Regions from separate parts of the Rhizobium sp. BK491 genome, predicted to be linked through region 2. Evidence: riboswitches for the same ligand, from Rfam matches in the RefSeq annotation. Region 2 holds a riboswitch; each other region holds the start of a gene.
The links. A riboswitch is a leader RNA that binds a small molecule or an ion and turns the genes downstream of it on or off. The one in region 2 is predicted to bind thiamine pyrophosphate.

Region 1 (6,102 bases), on a different contig from region 2:
CCGGGTAGCCCGACCCGCGCCAAAGCCTCCGAGACCTTTTGCCGATCCTCCTTCGTAAGCCTCAATGACGGGCTGATGCCAAGGCCGACATTGGTGAAGAGATCGAGATGAGCGAAGAGGTTGTTGTCCTGGAAGACGAGAGACACCGGCCGTTCGGCGGGATGCAGGCGGCTCACGTCCTGTTCGGCGAGCAGGATACGGCCGCGGTCAGGCTGTTCGAAGCCGGCCAGTAAATTGAGAAAGGTGGATTTGCCCGACCCTGACGGCCCGGCAAGGGCGATGATCTTACCCTGCGGCAATGCGCAATCGAAGCGGAAGTCATGCGTGCCGAGGCGCAGTTCGACCCGTTCCATGCTGATGCCTTCTGCCTTCATGATGCTGCTGTCAGTCATTTCGTCTGCTTTCGTCATCCGGGACGCCTTGGCCCGCGGTTCCGGCTATGGTCAGGAGAAGGCATACCAGGCCGAGTATCAAGGCATATCCGTCGGCGTCGTTGGTGCGGTAGCTACCGAGCTTGCTGTAGACCAGCCAGGGCAGGGTCATCAGGCTGTCGGAGCCGAAGAGTGCGACGGCGCCGAGATCGCCGAGTGACAGGGCCATGGCGAAGGAGAGCGCCGTGAAGAGCGGTTTGCGCAGACCCGGCCAATCGACCACGCGCAGGCGCGCAATGCCGTCAAGGCCGAGGCTTGCCACCAGCCGCCCGGTGCGGCTGACATGGACCGTATAGGCCGGCTCGATGACGCGAATGACGAAGGGCAGCGCCATCAGCGCATTGATGACAATGATGAGGACGGCCGCAAAGCGGCTGGGATCGCCCAATGGCCTGAGCGCCAGGAACCAGCCGGTTGCCAGCACGATCGGTGGCACCAGCAGGATGAGGGAGGCGCTTGCGCCTGTTGCGATCGCCAGGCCGTATAGGCCGAGGGACTTTCGGCGATCCGCCGATATCACCGAGCGGGCGCGAATGATCGCGAAGGATGTCAGCACGGCCAGAAGGCCCGCAGCAAGCGCGATTGCAAGACTTGTGACTGTCGCCTGCAGGAAGATCGGCTGGGAGACGAGCTTGAAAAGATTGGCCTTGAGGCCGGTCACGACGACCGCAGCAAGCGGCATGCCGAGAAAGAGCGTCGCGGCCGCCAGCAGCGCAGCATCGACGTACCGCGCAGCCATCCCCTGTCCATCGATGCGGCGCAGCGCCCGGCCGGCCGTCAATCCGTGATCGTCGGGAGCTCGAAACAGCGTCATGACGCCGAGCAAAAGCAGGGTGACGACGATCTGCAGCAGCGACAGCATCACGGCGCGGCCGGGATCGAAATCGAAGCGGAGCGCCTGGTAGATCGCCACTTCCAGCGTCGTCGCGGCCGGGCCGCCGCCGAGGATCAGGACCAGCGTGAAGCTGGTGGCGCAGAGCATGAAGATCAGGCCGGCGATGCCGGGAACGAGGCCGCGCAGGATAGGCCATTCGATGAAGCGGAAGACCGAGATGGGCTGCATGCCCAGCCCGCCGGCCACGAGCCAATATTCCGCTGGCACACGCTCCAGTCCGACCAGCATCAGTCGGCAGGCGAGCGGCATGTTGAAGAAGACATGCGCAAGCAGGATACCGGCCAGGCCATAGATGCTGACGGGCTGCGACAGGCCGAGTGCTGATAGCGCCTGATTGATGAGCCCCTGCCTGCCCCATATGCCGAGCAGGCCTAGTGCGCCTATCAGCACCGGCAGGCCCATCGGCACGGCCATCAGTCGGATCAGCCACAGCCGGCCGGGAAAGCGCGGCTGGCGCGCCAATGCGCGGGCGACCGGAATGGCGAGCACAATGGAGAGCAGTGTCGAAAGCACCGCCTGCAGCAGTGTGAAGCGCAGGATGCGCAGTAGATATGGGTCTGTGAGCGAGGTGTCGCTGCCGGATTCGATGCCGGCGGAGATAAGAACAAGAACGGCGATCCCGACGAAGAGCGCAATGCTGCCGAGGCTGAACGCCCCGCCAGAAATAGCGCGTCTTCGCTCGGGTGCCGTGAGTATGATCAAGGCATCAGTTGCCGCTGGTGGCGGTCAGCCATTCGTCGATCCAGGCTTTACGGTTCTTGTCGACGTCCGCAGGGCTCATCAGGAAGGTCTTCGACGGCACGACGAGCTTGCTGAAGGCATCCGGCAGCGGCTCGGAAGTGGCGGAAACCGGCATCATCCAGTTGCTTGTCGGAATGATGTCTTGGAAGCCGGTGGAGATCATGAATTTCAGGAAATCGCGGGCAAGTTCCTTGTTCGGCGAGGACTTGATGAGGCCAGCGACCTCGATCTGAATGTAATGCCCTTCCGAGAAGGCGGCGGCCTGATAGCGATCGGTCTTGTCTTCGATCATGTGATAGGCCGGTGACGTCGTGTAGGAGAGCACCATCGGCGCTTCGCCCTTGGTGAACAGGTCGTAGGCTTCCGACCAGCCGGGAGTGACCGTCAGGATGCGGCCTTTGAGCTTCGCCCAGGCATCGGCGGATTTGTCGCCATAGATCGACTTGACCCAGAGCAGCAGGCCGAGACCCGGCGTCGAGGTGCGCGGATCCTCGATGACGATCTTCTGATTGGGATCGCCTTCGACGAGATCCTTCATGCTCTTGGGCGGGTTCTTGACGGTCTGGCTATCATAGATCACGGCGAAATGGCCGTAGTCGTAGGGCACGAAGACGTCGTCCGTGAAACCGCCGGGAACCTTGAGGGCCGAGGTGTCGACGCCGCTTGCGTCGAAGAGGCCTGTATCCTTCGCTTCGTCGATGAGATTAGTGTCGAGGCCGAGAACGACATCGGCCTTAGTGCCGGTCCCTTCCAGTTTGAGGCGGGAGAGAAGTGCAACGCCATCGGTGACGGCAACATAGTTGACCGTGCAGCCGCAGGTCTTTTCGAAGGCGGCCTTGACCTTGGCGCCAGGACCCCAGTCGGCCGTGAAGCTTTCATAGGTGTAGATGGTCAGGGTCTTGTCGGCTGCTTCAGCCGTCTGAGAAGCAAAAAACGTTGCGCCGGCGGCAAGGGCCAGGCCGGTGAAGAATGACAATAGCGATCGGTTTTGCACGACAGCGCCTCCACTTTGGTTTCGTCTTGAAGGGGAAAGGGCGCTATGATTTCGTCACGCGTCTAATCCCTCCGCCGGTGTTAGCCGGATCAGGTTCCGCGGGTTGGCCGGTGAAAGCCTCTCAGCCAAATGTCCTGAAGGACATAAGGCACCCCGTTAGAGCGTCGGCAGATTTAGCCTTGTGACGGAGGGATGACAAGGGAAATGATTCCCTTGCCGATTGCAGCAGGAAGGATTTACTCGGCAGCTTCCGCGACCGCCGGGCTTTCGAATTTCTTCGCGGCACCCGGGAGCTGCACATTCTTCAGTGTCAGCGAGGTCAAGAGACCAAACATGCAGATGCCGGCTGCCGTTATGAACAACGGGCTGAAGGCGCTCGCATAGGCGTTGGCGACGGCCTCGCGGGTAATCTCGGGCAAGGCGGCCATCATCTTGGGCGTCAGCTCCTCGATGTTCGGTACGCCGGATATGGAGACGCCGACATTGCCGAGTTTGGCGGCGATGATGGCGCCGTAAATGGAGATGGCAATGGAGGCGCCGCCCATGCGCGACAGCGTGACGGCACCGGTCGCGGCGCCAACGTCGCGGGCAGCCGCTGCATTCTGTACGCCGATAACGGGCACCTGCTGGGCAAGGCCGATGCCGATGCCGTGCAGCAGCATCAGGCCGCCAATGAGGACGATGGGCGTACCGGCATGGACGAAGGCGAGCGAGGCGAATGCGATGGTGCTGCAGCTGGCGCTGGCGACGGCAAACGGCTTGTAACGGCCTTTGGCCGCGATCAGCCGGCCGGCGGAGAGCGAGCCGCAGACGATGCCGCCGGTCAGGAGAATGAACAGCAGCCCGGCCATGGAGGGAGAAAGGCCTGTCGTCGTCTGCAGGAAGAGCGCGAAGTAATTGACCATGCCGATGGCGACGGCGCCGCTGGTGATCGAGAGGATCAGGAGAAGGCCGAATGTCGGATTGCGGAACAGCGTCATCGGCACAATCGGCTCGGGTGCGCGGCGCTCGATGAAGACCCAGGCGATGGCGCAGATTACCCCGAAGGCAATAATACCAAGGCATTGCGGTGATAGCAGCGACCCGAAGAGTTCGCTTCCGTCGGCAGCAAGCACAATGCTTGTCGTCGTCAGGGCAAGGACGATGGCGCCGGCATAATCAATCTTCGGACGGCGGGCAGGCTTGCGGTAGGGCAGCATGAAGGCCAGGCCGGCAAGCACGATGAAGCCGATCGGCACGTTGACGAGGAAGATCGAACGCCAGCCGAAAAGATCGCTCATCGTGCCGCCGAGAACGGGGCCGATGGCGCCCGACGCCATCAGCACGAGGCTCGAATAGCTCTGGTAGCGCGCACGCTCGCGCGGCTCGAAAAGATCGGCGTTGACGGCGAAGATCGAGACCATGATGCCGCCCCCGCCGAAGCCTTGAAGGACGCGGGCGGCGATCAGTGTATCCATCGAGACGGCTAGACCGCAGACGGCAGAGCCGACCGTGAAGATCGCGATCGCCGTCATCATCACATATTTGCGGCCGAAGAGATCACCGAGTTTGCCGTAGACGGGCATGACGGCGGAAAGCGAGAGAAGATAGGCCGAGCCGATCCAGCCGAAGCGATCCAGATGCCCGAACTCGCCGACGATCGTCGGCAGTGCCGTCGAGACAATCTGGTTGTCGAGCGTTGCCATGAACATGGCAGTCATCAGAAAGAGGAAAAGAATCAGCCGCCGTTTGTGATCCGCCACGAGCGGTGTGAAGCCTGTCTGCATGTCCATGGAGCAAGAACCCGAACTGGGCCGGAACGCTGCGCTATCGAGCGAATGCGCGGGACGCCCGGTCTTCATGGGTGAATATATGTGCTATTAGCATATAATTGTCAATGGCAGGTGAATGCCATTTGCATGTTTTGTTTCGTCCCGACCTCTGCTATGCTTTAGGGATGACATCTGCGCCGAATACAAAAGATATCGAAGTTCCGACGCTGGCCGAAGACGAGAAGTTTCTGCGCATCGGTCAGGCGATGATGCGCATGCGCTTGCTGACTGGCCGTCGCATGATCGGCAGGCTCGCCATTCAACACGTGGCCCCGGGGCTTGAGCTTTCGCATCTCGATGTGCTCGATGTCGTGCGGCGCGCGGAAGATACGGGCGAAGTGACCGTCGGCACGATTGCCGAGCTCTTGCGCATCGATCCATCGCGCGCGAGCCGCATCACTGCCGACATGGTGGCGCGTGGTGTGTTGCGGCGAAAGGCATCGCAGGCGGACGCGCGGCGTATCGTCGTGGTGCTGACCGCACTCGGGCAGCGTTTGCTGTCGGAAATCCAGGTGCAGAAATACGCTGTTATCGGAAGCATCTTTGCCGATTGGTCGCCCGAAGACATCGAGAGCTTTTCGTTTCTCTTCGATCGTTATGTCAGCGGCTATGAACGTGTCGTCCAGACCGCCATGAAGGAAACGACCGAATGATCGGCTTGGCCGCATCGTTCGGATAACGGCGCTCTTCCCTAGGGATAGGACTTTGCGCTATGGGCTTGCCTCATGAGCCAGTCCACTACCTTCACTATCCTGCTCGGCGGCGAGCTTCGCCTGACGGAGCGATTGCGCGCTGCGGTTTCCGGCAGCCGCTTCATCGCGGCCGACGGCGGCATGCGCCATGCCCTCGCGATTGGCGTGGAACCGGAGCTGTGGGTTGGCGATTTTGATTCCACGCCTGCCGATCTGCAGGGAGCCTTTCCGAACGTGCCCAGGCAGCCCTATCCGGCGGCGAAGGCTGCGACCGACGGCGAGATCGCCGTCTCGGAAGCGATCGATCGCGGCGCCACGAGACTGATCCTGGCGGGCGCCATGGGCGGCGAGCGCTCCGATCATGCGATCCAGCACCTGCTTTATGGTATCCAGCTCGCCGAAAAAGGCTTCGACGTGCTGCTGACGTCGGGTGACGAGGAGGCGGTGCCGCTTCCGTCAGGCGAGCTCACGCTGGCGCTACCATCGGGCTCGCTGTTCTCCGTTCTTGGTTTCAGCGATCTGACGGGTCTTTTCATCG
Region 2 (6,102 bases):
GCCACCTTATGAGCTTCTTTCGGCAGGGTTTCGTCGTGGAAGCTGCGAGCCGTGTCCGGATCGAGCGAAAGGTTGAACTGATCCTCCCAGCGGAATTCGAACCGGGCGCGCGACAGAGCATCGTCACGAACCTGCGCGGCCGGATGACCTTTGGCGAGATCCGCCGCATGCGCTGCGATCTTGTAGGTGATGACGCCTGTTTTGACGTCGTTACGATCAGGCAGACCAAGGTGCTCCTTCGGCGTGACGTAGCAGAGCATCGCCGTCCCGAACCAGCCGATCATGGCAGCGCCGATGCCCGATGTGATGTGGTCATAGCCGGGCGCGATATCCGTCGTCAGCGGCCCGAGCGTGTAAAAGGGCGCCTCGCCGCAGACGGAAAGCTGCTTGTCCATGTTTTCCTTGATCTTGTGCATCGGCACATGGCCGGGGCCTTCGATCATCACCTGGCAATCCTTGGCCCAGGCGATCTTCGTCAGCTCGCCGAGTGTCTCCAGTTCGGCGAACTGCGCGGCGTCGTTGGCGTCAGCTATCGAGCCGGGGCGCAGGCCGTCGCCAAGCGAGAAGGAGACGTCATAGGCACGGCAGATATCGCAGATTTCCTCGAAATGCTCGTAGAGGAAGCTCTCGCGATGGTGATGCAGACACCACTTGGCCATGATCGAACCGCCGCGCGAGACGATACCGGTGACGCGATTGACGGTAAGCGGGATGTAATGGAGCCGCACGCCAGCATGGATGGTGAAATAGTCGACGCCCTGTTCTGCCTGCTCGATCAGCGTGTCGCGATAGATTTCCCAGGTCAGTTCCTCGGCAATGCCGCCGACTTTTTCCAGCGCCTGGTAGAGCGGCACCGTGCCGATGGGCAGCGGCGAATTGCGGATGATCCATTCGCGGATGTTGTGGATGTTGCGGCCGGTCGAAAGATCCATGACGGTATCGGCACCCCAGCGGGCAGCCCAGACCATCTTCTCGACTTCCTCCGCCATTGAGGAGGTGACCGCGGAATTGCCGATATTCGCGTTGATCTTCACCAGGAAGTTCCGGCCGATGATCATCGGCTCGCTTTCGGAGTGATTGATGTTGGCCGGAATGATCGCCCGGCCGCTCGCAACTTCCTGGCGGACGAACTCCGGGGTGACATGATCCGGAATATGGGCGCCGAAGCTTTCGCCATCGCGAATCAGGGCTTCTGCCTTGGCCTTGCGGCCGAGATTTTCGCGAATGGCGATGAATTCCATTTCCGGCGTGATGATGCCGGCGCGCGCATAGGCGAGTTGGGTGACCGCCTTGCCGTCTTTCGCCCGCAGGGGCTGGCGCTTGGCCGGAAATTCCGGTGTCAGCCGCTCGCCGGTGACGAAACCATTGTCTTCAGGGCGCACATGCCGGCCTTCATAAGTCTCGACATCGCCGCGAGCGAGAACCCAGTCGCGGCGTAGCTGAGATAGACCCTCCTCGATGCGGATATCGGCGCCCTCGATCGTGTAGGGGCCGGAAGAATCATAAACAATGACAGGCGGCTCGCCCGAGGTCGGATGGACGCTGATTTCGCGCATCGGCACGCGGATGTCCGGGTGGATCTCTCCGGGAACATAGATTTTCGCGGATGCCGGCAGCGGGCCGGTGGTGACGGTCGGAGTGAGGTTCTTTGCGGCAATATTCATGGTTTGAGGCTCCAAGTTGCAGTTGGAGACCCAGTCAATCAGCCGGAATGATGAAAAGACGCCGGCATGGAATCCACGCGGGAATCCGAAGCCTTCGAGCGCTTGCACCGTCCCTACGCCAGTATGAACTGGATCAGGTTCAACGGGTCACTGCGCCACAGGAGGCAAAGCCTCATTGTCCAGCAGTATCTCAGCCCCTTGCCGGGACCCCCCTGGTGAATACGGAAAGGCTATGCCTTACCCTTGTTCTCTGTCAACCCCGCAACGACGGTCGCGTTTTCTCAATCGATTGACCATTGTGGCGCGGGGGCGGCTTGGATTCTATAGGGGCGAGCCTCCGATAGGCGCGATCATCATCTTCGATGACGCTGCTCTTGATCCATGCCCGTTCCCGCATAAATGGTACCGATGAAAATTCCGGATCTCGAGCCTGATTGGGGAAGGCTGTCTCGATTTGGTGCGAATTCTTGAACCTTGGCGACGCTGACTATTCCGGCAGTAAAAGGCTCAGCCAGCCACCAGTTGCATTTAAGCAACAGCAATCAAGTCTAATGCCGGGGCGGGTTTCACAGAATTGACAAACATACGGGCTGTTTGTAAACCAAATATAGGACATAACTGTCTTACGGACGAGCAATCGGCCGGATCGGTAGAGGCATTTCAAAACCTTTGCCGCGGGGTGAATTATGGAGGTTAGAGGGGACTCAAGCCGACATCAGGTGCGTATCTGCCGGACTGCCCGGGTGCGTTTAAACCGACGTAATCCTCAGGGTGGTGTTCCAGCTTTGTACTCGCGGTAAATTGGAATGCATATTGCAACCAGGAGTTTAAAATGAACATCAAGAGCCTTCTTCTCGGCTCCGCTGCTGCGCTGGCAGCAGTTTCTGGCGCCCATGCGGCTGACGCGATCGTCGCTGCTGAGCCCGAGCCGCTGGAATACGTTCGCATCTGCGACGCATACGGCGCTGGCTACTTCTTCATTCCAGGCACCGAAACCTGCCTCAAGATCGGCGGCCGCGTCCGTACCGAAGGCGAGTGGTACGATGCCTACAACCCGAACAGCCATAACGGTACGCTGTGGCACACCCGTGCGGAGCTGAGCGTCGACACGGCAACCGACACCGAATACGGCCCGCTGAAGACCAACACGGTCATCCGTTGGGACTGGAATGACGGCAACTCCACCTCCACGAAGCTGCTGTTCGCAAACATCAGCCTCGGCGGCTTCCTCGTCGGTAAGGCTGACTCGCAGTACAACTCCTACATCGGTTATGCCGGCGACGTCATCAACGACGACGTGATCTATGACGGTCCGTACGAACTCAACCAGTTGACCTACAACTACGACGCCGGCAACGGCTTCACGGCTGTGGTCTCGGTTGAAGACTCGAACTCCAGCGGTTCTGGCGCTTCCTATGGCTCCAGCTGGTGGTCTGACGACAAGGGCAACCACTACGCTCCTGACGTCGTTGCCGGTGCTGGCTTCAAGTCCGGTGCATGGGGCTTCAAGGTCGTTGGCGGTTACGACTCGATCGTCGAAGAAGGCGCCATCAAGGCTCGTGTCGATGCTGACTTCGGTACCTTCTCGGCCTTCTTGATGGGCGGCTGGAACACCGACGGCGACAAGCTGAACAAGTATGCCGGTACCAACCTCGATCGTTCGGCTTGCCCGGTTAACGATGCATCGAAGTGCGGCTGGGGTGACTGGGCTGTTTGGGGCGGCGTTGGCGTTCCGATCAACGAAAAGCTGAAGTGGAACCTGCAGCTCGCCTACACCGACTCGAAGATTTTTGCCGCAACCACCAACGTCAAGTGGAACCCGGTCAAGAACCTGCTCATCGAGCCGGAAGTCTCCTACACCAACTTCGATTCTGTGAACCAGGATCAGTGGGCTGGTATCCTGCGCTTCGAGCGTAGCTTCTAATATTGAATTACCCGGCTCAATGCCGGGTAAGAGAAGCCTGACGTTCCAATCCGTCAGGCTTCTTTCATCGATCGGTTGACCTCCGATCAAAGCAAAGGATCTGGCTTTCCCTCCGGATCCTTTTTTATTTCCAGCTTTGGGAAATCGGTTCAGCTCGCGGCAGAAGCTTCAAACCGCCGTCGTTGGTTCTCTTCAATTCCGAAGGGAAAACCGTTCTAGGCTTTTTCCGGTATCATCGCGGCAATCGCCAGCTCCTGCGTCTGTGCAAGCGGGAACCAGGTCTTCAGCACCATCTTTATGAACATCTGTCCACACGGGACCAGTTCGAAGCTGCCTCGGTCGAGGGTCCATTCGGTGATCAGGCCGCCGATGACCGCTGTCAATGCGGAAGAGGCGGTATCCGGCGTCCAGGGAGGCGGAAGTTTTGTCTTTTCATCCATAAGGGTGAATATGCGTTCGAAATTTTCGTGCATGTCGTGCCGAAACGAACTCGCACGGCTTGTGGTGCCGTCGCAAAACGCCATGTCGAGATGCATCATAACTTTCAGCATGCTACGCTTGCGCGGGTCGCTGTGAATATCGTCAAATATCGCGGCTATGGTATCGGCGATGAGATCAAGCGGGTTGGGCGGCAGTTCCTTCGACATCCGCTCCGCCAGATCCTTGAACGGCTGCTGGGCCTCGTCGCGGATCGCGAACATCAGCCCTTGCTTGTTCTTGAAATGCCAATGCACTGCCCCCCGCGTGACACCGGCGGCTACGGCTATCTCTTCCAGGCTGACATTCTCGTAGCCCTTGTCGAGAAACAGAGCTTTTGCGGATTGCAAAATCTCGTTCCTCGTTTCTGCCGCCTCCTCCTTAGTTCGCCTCATTCACCTCTCCACAGAAACCGATGTTCAAGCTGCGCCCCTCTTATTGATATTCTTCTTCCATCATACCGTTCAGTGCTGGAGCCCATATACCAGCGATGCTCAACGGAATGGAGGTATTTATCTATCCTCAAAAATTGAGCAAGCAAATCGTAACAGAATATATCCTGTCAAGCGCTATAAGCCACGCGCAAGTTTCCGTGAGCAATTTCCCCATGTTGTGAAGTGAAAATCGGAAAGTGCAAATGCTGATATAGCCATGATGGCGAAATATATTGGCCGGGCGATCCCCGATCCGCTTGTTCCGGAAGCGATGCAGCGTTCAAGTTGAAGCCTATGATGCATTTAGCCTGCGGCGTTCGCAGATCCGTCAGCTCATATCGATCATCGAAGTCTTGATCCCGCCGTCATGCGGCGGGTCTGACCGCCATGGCTTTGGTCGAACTGGCGGGACCGGTCGACAAGCGATCTGCTGCGGCTCCGACCTAGCTTGAGCTTTCGTCTGTCTTCTTGCAAGCTGACAATAGTTCGAGCGCAAATCGTCTTTCAGCGTGGAAAGAGAATTCGAAAATTCCTGGCATAAGAGCGACGGATTTGCATAAGCGCCGCGTTCAATTCTCGTGAACCCGCGTTTGATGTCGAAGGATGATACGCTGACCGAGATGCTGCGATCCAAGTGGCACTGTTTGCCGGCTATAAGGCCGAGGCTGAGGTGCCATACAACTATCGCGGTGAACTGGAGCGGTGGCGATTGTCGATGAAGTGGGATCGCGCGCCCAAGAGTGGCGACCAGGATGAGGATCTGCTTGGCCGAATCGCTGCAGGCGATGTTTCGGCGATGCGCATGATGGTCGCGCGGCAATTGCCGCGCATCGTCGCCGTCGCGACCCGCATGCTTGGCGATGCGGCCGAGGCCGAAGATGTGGCGCAGGAGACATTTTTGCGCATCTGGCGAAATGCCGGCGGCTGGCGCCAGCGCAACGCGCGCTTCAGCACCTGGGTGCATCGTGTGGCGATCAACCTTTGCTATGATCGCCTGCGCCGCCGCAAGGACGTTCTTGCCGAACATCCGCCTGACATCGAATATGAAGGGCCGGCGCCGGATGCGGACTTGATGAGCGAGGATGATCCGTCGAGACGCGTCGAACGGGCCTTGCAGATGATTGCGCCCCGGCAGCGCGAGGCGATCATTCTGGTTTATTATCAGGCGCTGTCGAACGTCGAGGCGGCTGAGGTCATGGATGTCAGTGTCGATGCACTGGAAAGCCTGCTTGCGCGTGGAAGGCGCTCCTTGCAGGGGCTTTTGTTGAAGGATGAGGGCGATGGTTGAAAATATCGCGGGTCCGATGAATGCCGAACGGTTCGAAGCGCTGACCGCGGCCTATGGCGGCGATATTGGCCGATGGCCACAGGCTGAGCGCGCGGCCGCACGGGATTTTGCCAAGAGCCATGCCGCCGCCGAAACGCTTGCGCGCGCGGCCGATCTGGATGCGTTGCTCGACACCTACGTCGTGAAGCCTCGCCACGCCGGCCTTGAAGAGCGAATTCTCGCAAAGCTCGTTCGCCGCCTGACGATAAGAAACTGGTTTCGCTTCGGCTCGGCCGGCATCGGCCTCGTGGGGGTCGGCATAGCCGGCGCGCTTGC
Region 3 (6,102 bases), 280 kb from region 2:
GTAGTCGCATTTTTATCCAGGGTACGGTCGTCAGCAACTTGCTGCATGGAGAAGCATTCCTCTTTCGCCAATGTCGACACGCTTTGCAGAATCGCGCTGCGGTCTACGCCGAGCGGGGGAGCCTCGGCAGCCGAACATTACGCTTCACAAGATGGAGCGAGGCTGACTTGCCAAGGCCGGCAGCGCCAGCAGTAAGCGCAATAAAAAAGCTCGCGATCCGGAGGGCCGCGAGCTCATTTCTGCAAAGCGAATGGTCGGATCAGCCGGCGGCTTCCAGCTTATCCTGCGTCTTCGTCTCGAAGTCGCTGGCATCATGGCGCTCACGCAGCTGCTCAGATGGATCGCCCGACATGCGGTTGACCATGCGGCCGCGCTTGACGGCAGGACGCGAGTAGATTTGCTCGGCCCAGCGCTGCACGTTCTTATAGTCCTGCACCTGCAGGAACTCGGCCGCGCCGTATTGCCACCCCTTGGCCAAACCGCCGTACCACGGCCAGATGGCGATATCGGCAATCGTATAGTCGCTGCCGGCGATATATTCGCTTTCGGCCAGGCGACGATCGAGAACATCGAGCTGACGCTTCACCTCCATGGCAAAACGGTCGATCGCGTATTCGATCTTCGTCGGCGCATAGGCGTAGAAATGACCGAAACCGCCGCCGAGATAGGGCGCGCTGCCCATCTGCCAGAACAGCCAGGAGATGCATTCGGCCCGAGCCGGCTGCTCGGTCGGCAGGAAGGCGCCGAATTTTTCGGCGAGATACATCAAAATCGAGGCCGATTCGAAAACGCGAACCGGCTTCGGGCCACTGCGGTCGAGCAAAGCCGGGATCTTCGAATTCGGATTGATGTCAACGAAACCGCTGCCGAATTGATCGCCCTCACCAATCTTGATCAGCCAGGCATCATATTCCGCACCGCTGTGACCAAGCGCCAGCAGCTCTTCGAGCATAATCGTGACCTTCACGCCGTTGGGCGTTCCAAGCGAATAGAGCTGAAGGGGATGGCGTCCTAGCGGCAGCTCCTTCTCGTGAGTCGGGCCGGCAATCGGGCGATTGATATTGGCGAACTGGCCGCCGTTGGCCTTGTTCCAGGTCCAGATTTTCGGCGGGGTATATTCGGCAGGGCCGGTCATGGGCATCCTCCTTTTTCGGGAATCGAATTTGGGCGATCTTCGATGTAGCGCGCTACATAGATCGCACATAGGGGCCGCTCTCCATTTTTGCGAGAGGAGAATGCGCACTCTTTAACGCGGAAGCGCTCTTGCCGCCTGGGTTAGGGCGCGGACTCTTCGATCGCGTTAGGCCATTGGCAAATGCCTGGAGGTTCATGAAACGAAAAAGCCTGCCGCGGGAGGAGGAGCGGCAGGCTTTTTACAAGAACCGAACAGCGGATGGGAGGAGGAGTTCCACTATTCCTGCAGCCGTCCCTGGGAGGAGGATAAGGACGTCTGCCAAGCGAAGGGATGCGGGAGGAGATGCATCGCTTCGATGAATACGAACATACCAGTCTTTTGCTCAGTTCATAGGCATTTCTTTGCAAGGCAGTTATGCGCCATGCGAAAATCGGGCAGCTGGGTCGATCGTAATCTTCAGCCAGGGCGGCGAAGAATGAGCGGGATGCCCATAAAGCAAAAGCGCCTGCTCGGGGGAACAGGCGCTGGTATAATGCAGTTTTTATAAGGAGCCGTCGCGGCCGTTAGCGAGCGACCGCTGCGCGGGCAACATTGCGGATCTCACCGCGATCGATACCCAGGTCGTGCAGTTCGCGCGTGGACATACGGCCCAGTTCGGCGACCGTCTGACGATACTTGCGCCAGTTGTTGAAAGAGCGTGCTACGTTCATGATGATCCCCTTTCCTTGGGCTTTCGAAGCTGAGCAGCCGTGCTTGGCGCTCCCGTCGCTTCGATAGGAACTATATAGTCGAACCCATTGGCTTTTTGCAGAGCTAAGGAATCACTGCACCTATGCGTCTACTGCATGCGTCGCCCGAAATGCAGGCGATCTTCATTCGTCGGTCACGCCTGCCTTTGCGATTCGCTGATGACAGCGCCGCCTTTGTCTGCGAAAAGAAGAGAGATGAGAGACAGGGGCGTCCGCTATCCGGCGGGCTGAGAAGCACCCTTCGAACCTGAACCAGATCATGCTGGCGGAGGAAGTCGCTCGGGACCTCGCGAAGCTGAAGCACGTCGTCCCTACGCGTCTCGCCGCCTGAAAGGGGCGATATGCAAGACCAAACAACTGCAGGCAATCTACTTCGCACCATGCGGGCGAACCCTCCGCTGGTGCAATGCATCACCAATTTCGTCGCCATGAATATCGCGGCCAATGTGATGCTTGCCGCCGGCGCATCGCCGGCAATGGTACATGCCGAAGAGGAAGCCGGAGAGTTTGCCGCTATCTCCGGCGCGCTGACGATCAATATCGGCACGCTTTCGTCCGGCTGGCTTGCGGGCATGCGGAAGGCCGCTCAGTCGGCAAACGAGACGGGCAAGCCCTGGGTCCTCGATCCCGTCGCCCATTATGCGACAGGGTTTCGCCGCGATGCCATCACGCGCTTGTTGGAACTAAAGCCGACAATCATTCGCGGCAACGCATCCGAGATCATCGCGCTTGCCGGCGGGACGAGCCGCGGCCAGGGCGTCGATAGCCGCGATGCCGTCGAGCAGGCGGAAGATTCCGCCCTTCAACTCGCGGAAAAGCACAGCTGCGTAGTGGCAGTCACAGGCGTTACGGATTTCGTGACGGATGGGCAGAAGGCGAAGCGCATTGCAGGCGGTTCGCCATTGATACCGCAAGTAACCGCACTTGGATGCTCGCTAACCTGCCTCGTCGGTGCGTTTGCGGCGGCAGCTCCGGATGATCCGTTCCATGCGACCATAGCGGCGCTTGCCGTCTTTGCCGTGGCCGGCGAACAGGCGGGGGCCGCTGCTGGGGGACCAGGCTCCTTCTCCTGGCGCTTCCTTGACGCACTCGCCGCTTTGAGCCCGGAGACACTGGATCGCGACGCAAGGATATCTGCGGCATGAAAGACTTCGATCTCTCGCTCTATCTTGTCCTCGATCCGGTACTGTGCGCCAATATCGGCATGATTGAAACGACCCGTGCAGCGGTTGCCGGCGGCGTTACCATCGTCCAGCTTCGCGACAAGGAAGCGTCAACCGCGGCCATGATCGAGACTGGCCTCGCCCTCAAGCAAATCCTGCACGGAACGAATGTCCGGCTGATCGTCAACGACAATGTCGAGGCTGCCATCGCCATCGGCGCCGATGGCCTTCACATCGGTCAGGAAGATATGAATGCCGCCGACGCCCGCCGCCTGATCGGCCCGGACATGATCCTCGGCCTCTCGGTGGAAACGGAGGCTCTCGCCTCCTCCATAGATGCCGGAATCATCGACTATGCCGGGATCGGTCCGGTCTTTGCCACACCCACCAAACCCGACCACAAGCAACCGATCGGCTTTGACGGGCTTGCCCGCATCGTCAGGCTTTGCCCGGTTCCTTCAGTGGCAATCGGCGGCCTGAAGGCTGTTCATACCGCCGATGTCCTTTCGTGCGGCGCAGATGGCCTCGCGGTCGTCTCAGCCATATGCGGACAACCGGACCCGCAAGCGGCGACAATCATCATCGCGAAAGCCATCAAGGAGGCTCGCCAATGATCCGCAACGTTCTATCTATCGCCGGCTCCGATCCCTCCGGCGGCGCTGGCATTCAGGCCGACCTGAAGGCTTTCTCCGCTCGCGGCGTTTATGGAATGGCGGCTCTGACTGCTTTGACGGCGCAGAACACGCAGGGCGTCTCCGGCGTCCATCCCGTGCCTCCACATTTCGTGGCAGATCAGATCAATGCGATCTTTGCCGACATCCGTGTGGATGCCGTGAAGATCGGTATGATCGCCAATGCCGCCATCGCCAGTGCCGTCGCGGACATTCTGGCGCGACATCGCGATGTACCCGTCGTCCTCGACCCGGTCATGATCGCCAAGGGTGGCGCAGCCCTGCTGGCCGCCGATGCCGTTGACGTGCTGACCACGCGGCTGCTGCCGCTTGGGACCGTCATTACCCCGAACCTACCCGAGGCGGCTGCGCTCTTGCATGACGCAGAGGCGAAAAGCCGCCAAGACATGGCGCGCCAGGCGCTTGCGCTGGCCACGCTCGGGCCTTCAGCAGTCCTCGTCAAGGGTGGTCATCTCGAGGGTGACGAAAGCCCGGATGTGCTCGCAAGCGGCGATCATGTGGCCTGGTTCGAAGCTCAGCGGTTGCCGACCAAGAATACGCATGGAACGGGCTGCACGCTCTCAAGCGCTATCGCGGCAGAGATCGCCAAGGGCCTGCCGCTCCCCGAAGCTATCGCCGTCGGCAAGGCCTATCTCGCCGCCGCGGTTGCTGCCGCAGGCCAGCTTTCCGTCGGAAGCGGCCATGGGCCTGTGCAGCATTTCCATGCACTGTGGGCCACAAATAAGGAGTAGCGAGCCTGTTACTCAAGGATCAGGTCGCCGTTTCTGGTGCCGGCCGCGGCCTCGATCGGGCATAAGACAAAAAGCGCCGTCCTAATGGGCGGCGGCGCCTCTTCATTGGCGATCGAATGGTACGGGCGGCTCAGGCCCAGCCCATGGTCAACACGCCAAAAAGGATGACGGCGCCAAGACCGATACGGTAGATGACGAAAGGCCAGGTCGAAAAGCGTTCGAGAAAGCGCATCAGCCCCCAGATGGTGATGAAGGACGATATGCTGCCGACAATCAGGCCAACGAGCAGCACCGACCAGGCTTCCATCGGAATATGCGCCTTGTGAAGCTCATAAAGCTCCTTCAAGCCGGCAAGAGCGATGGCCGGTAAGCCGAGCAGGAAGGAGAACCGTGCCGCCTCCTCTCTTTTTAAGCCGAGGAACAGTGCGCCGGTTAGGGTCGAACCCGAGCGCGAGACACCGGGGATAAGAGCACCGACCTGCGTGATGCCGACAAAAAGGGCATCCATCAGCGTCATCTGTCCGATATCCTTCCTATGGCGGCTGTAAAGCTCAGCGACCGCCAAGAGCAAGCCCATGACCACGCAGGCGATGCCGATGACCCAGAGGCTGCGGAAAGACGTGCCGCAAGCGTTCAGGGAGGATGACAGCAGCAGGCCGGCGATCACGATCGGTATGGTGGCGATGACGATGGCGATCGCAAGCCGGATGGAAGGAGAGCTCCAGTCCCTTTGCCTGATCGCATCGAGCGATCCAAAGGTGACGTAGCGGACGTCGCTCCAGAAATAGGAGACGATCGCTGCAAGTGCTGCAAGCTGCATCGTAGCCGAGAAGGCAGAACCAGGGTCCTGCCAGCCCAGCAAGGCGGGCACCACGCGCATATGGGCAGTGGACGAGACCGGCAGTAGCTCGGTCAATCCCTGCACGATGCCCAGAATTGCGATCTTGGCATAGCCCAGGGCAACAAAGCCCGTATCCACGCCTTGCGTACAAACATCAGCCACGTTTTGATATCCTCAGTTGTTCAGGGGGCTTAGCACCGAGTGGTGCGACGAACTAGCTGTGAAACTGGTTCCCAAATTGAACTTGGCAACACCTAGTGAAGGGGTCGCCAATATTTCATCGGGACAAGCCGAGGATATAGCCGCGCAGGCTGAACTCTATCTGAAATTGCCGGCTCGAATTTTGGAGTTTGGCGTATTTCTAGCCGTCATCCTCCGGCAACGCCTGCATGTAGCGGATCATGGTGTAGAAGCCGGCGAGGAGGACCAACGCGCCTGCCGCATGATGCAGATTGTGCAGCATCGTATGGTGATGCCTGAGCAGAAGGCAGCTCAAATTATAAAGGGTTATGGCCACGGCCGTCATGAGAGCGGCCAGGAATAGCGCCATGTTTCGCTGAAAGAAATCAATCATCACGCACACCTCTCTTGAGTGCCAACAGATTCCATAAGGATTGGGGAGGAATTACGACAAAGGCACAGAGCCGTGGCGGGCGAACGCCGACGGGTTCATTTCGTATAGAGCGCACGCGATCTTTCCAGATGCTTGAGCATCGCCTGCTCGGCGCCATCTGCATCGTTTTCAGCTAGGCGCGCGAGGATTTCCTCATGTTCGACCAGCGTGAACTTTT

Region 1: another riboswitch for thiamine pyrophosphate. It lies ahead of thiB (thiamine ABC transporter substrate binding subunit); the one in region 2 lies ahead of thiC (phosphomethylpyrimidine synthase ThiC).
Region 3: another riboswitch for thiamine pyrophosphate. It lies ahead of thiM (hydroxyethylthiazole kinase); the one in region 2 lies ahead of thiC (phosphomethylpyrimidine synthase ThiC).

The regions. Positions count from the first base shown of each region.
Region 1 is NZ_JACIAR010000005.1:384,023-390,124, reverse strand. Features, by position in the region: gene FHX05_RS23645 (ATP-binding cassette domain-containing protein) at 1-392, opposite strand, end outside; gene thiP (thiamine/thiamine pyrophosphate ABC transporter permease ThiP) at 385-2,025, opposite strand; gene thiB (thiamine ABC transporter substrate binding subunit) at 2,033-3,025, opposite strand; TPP riboswitch at 3,111-3,227, opposite strand; gene FHX05_RS23630 (MDR family MFS transporter) at 3,298-4,833, opposite strand; gene FHX05_RS23625 (MarR family winged helix-turn-helix transcriptional regulator) at 4,998-5,525, shown strand; gene FHX05_RS23620 (thiamine diphosphokinase) at 5,598-6,102, shown strand, end outside.
Region 2 is NZ_JACIAR010000003.1:554,271-560,372, forward strand. Features, by position in the region: gene thiC (phosphomethylpyrimidine synthase ThiC) at 1-1,664, opposite strand, end outside; TPP riboswitch at 1,757-1,888, opposite strand; gene FHX05_RS16980 (porin) at 2,497-3,588, shown strand; gene FHX05_RS16985 (TetR family transcriptional regulator) at 3,804-4,460, opposite strand; gene FHX05_RS16990 (RNA polymerase sigma factor) at 5,215-5,787, shown strand; gene FHX05_RS16995 (hypothetical protein) at 5,780-6,102, shown strand, end outside.
Region 3 is NZ_JACIAR010000003.1:836,713-842,814, reverse strand. Features, by position in the region: gene FHX05_RS18320 (hypothetical protein) at 1-47, opposite strand, end outside; gene yghU (glutathione-dependent disulfide-bond oxidoreductase) at 260-1,135, opposite strand; gene FHX05_RS18310 (DUF1127 domain-containing protein) at 1,699-1,845, opposite strand; TPP riboswitch at 2,079-2,175, shown strand; gene thiM (hydroxyethylthiazole kinase) at 2,226-3,029, shown strand; gene thiE (thiamine phosphate synthase) at 3,026-3,661, shown strand; gene thiD (bifunctional hydroxymethylpyrimidine kinase/phosphomethylpyrimidine kinase) at 3,658-4,470, shown strand; gene FHX05_RS18290 (undecaprenyl-diphosphate phosphatase) at 4,601-5,473, opposite strand; gene FHX05_RS18285 (hypothetical protein) at 5,532-5,855, shown strand; gene FHX05_RS18280 (transcriptional regulator NanR) at 5,981-6,102, opposite strand, start outside.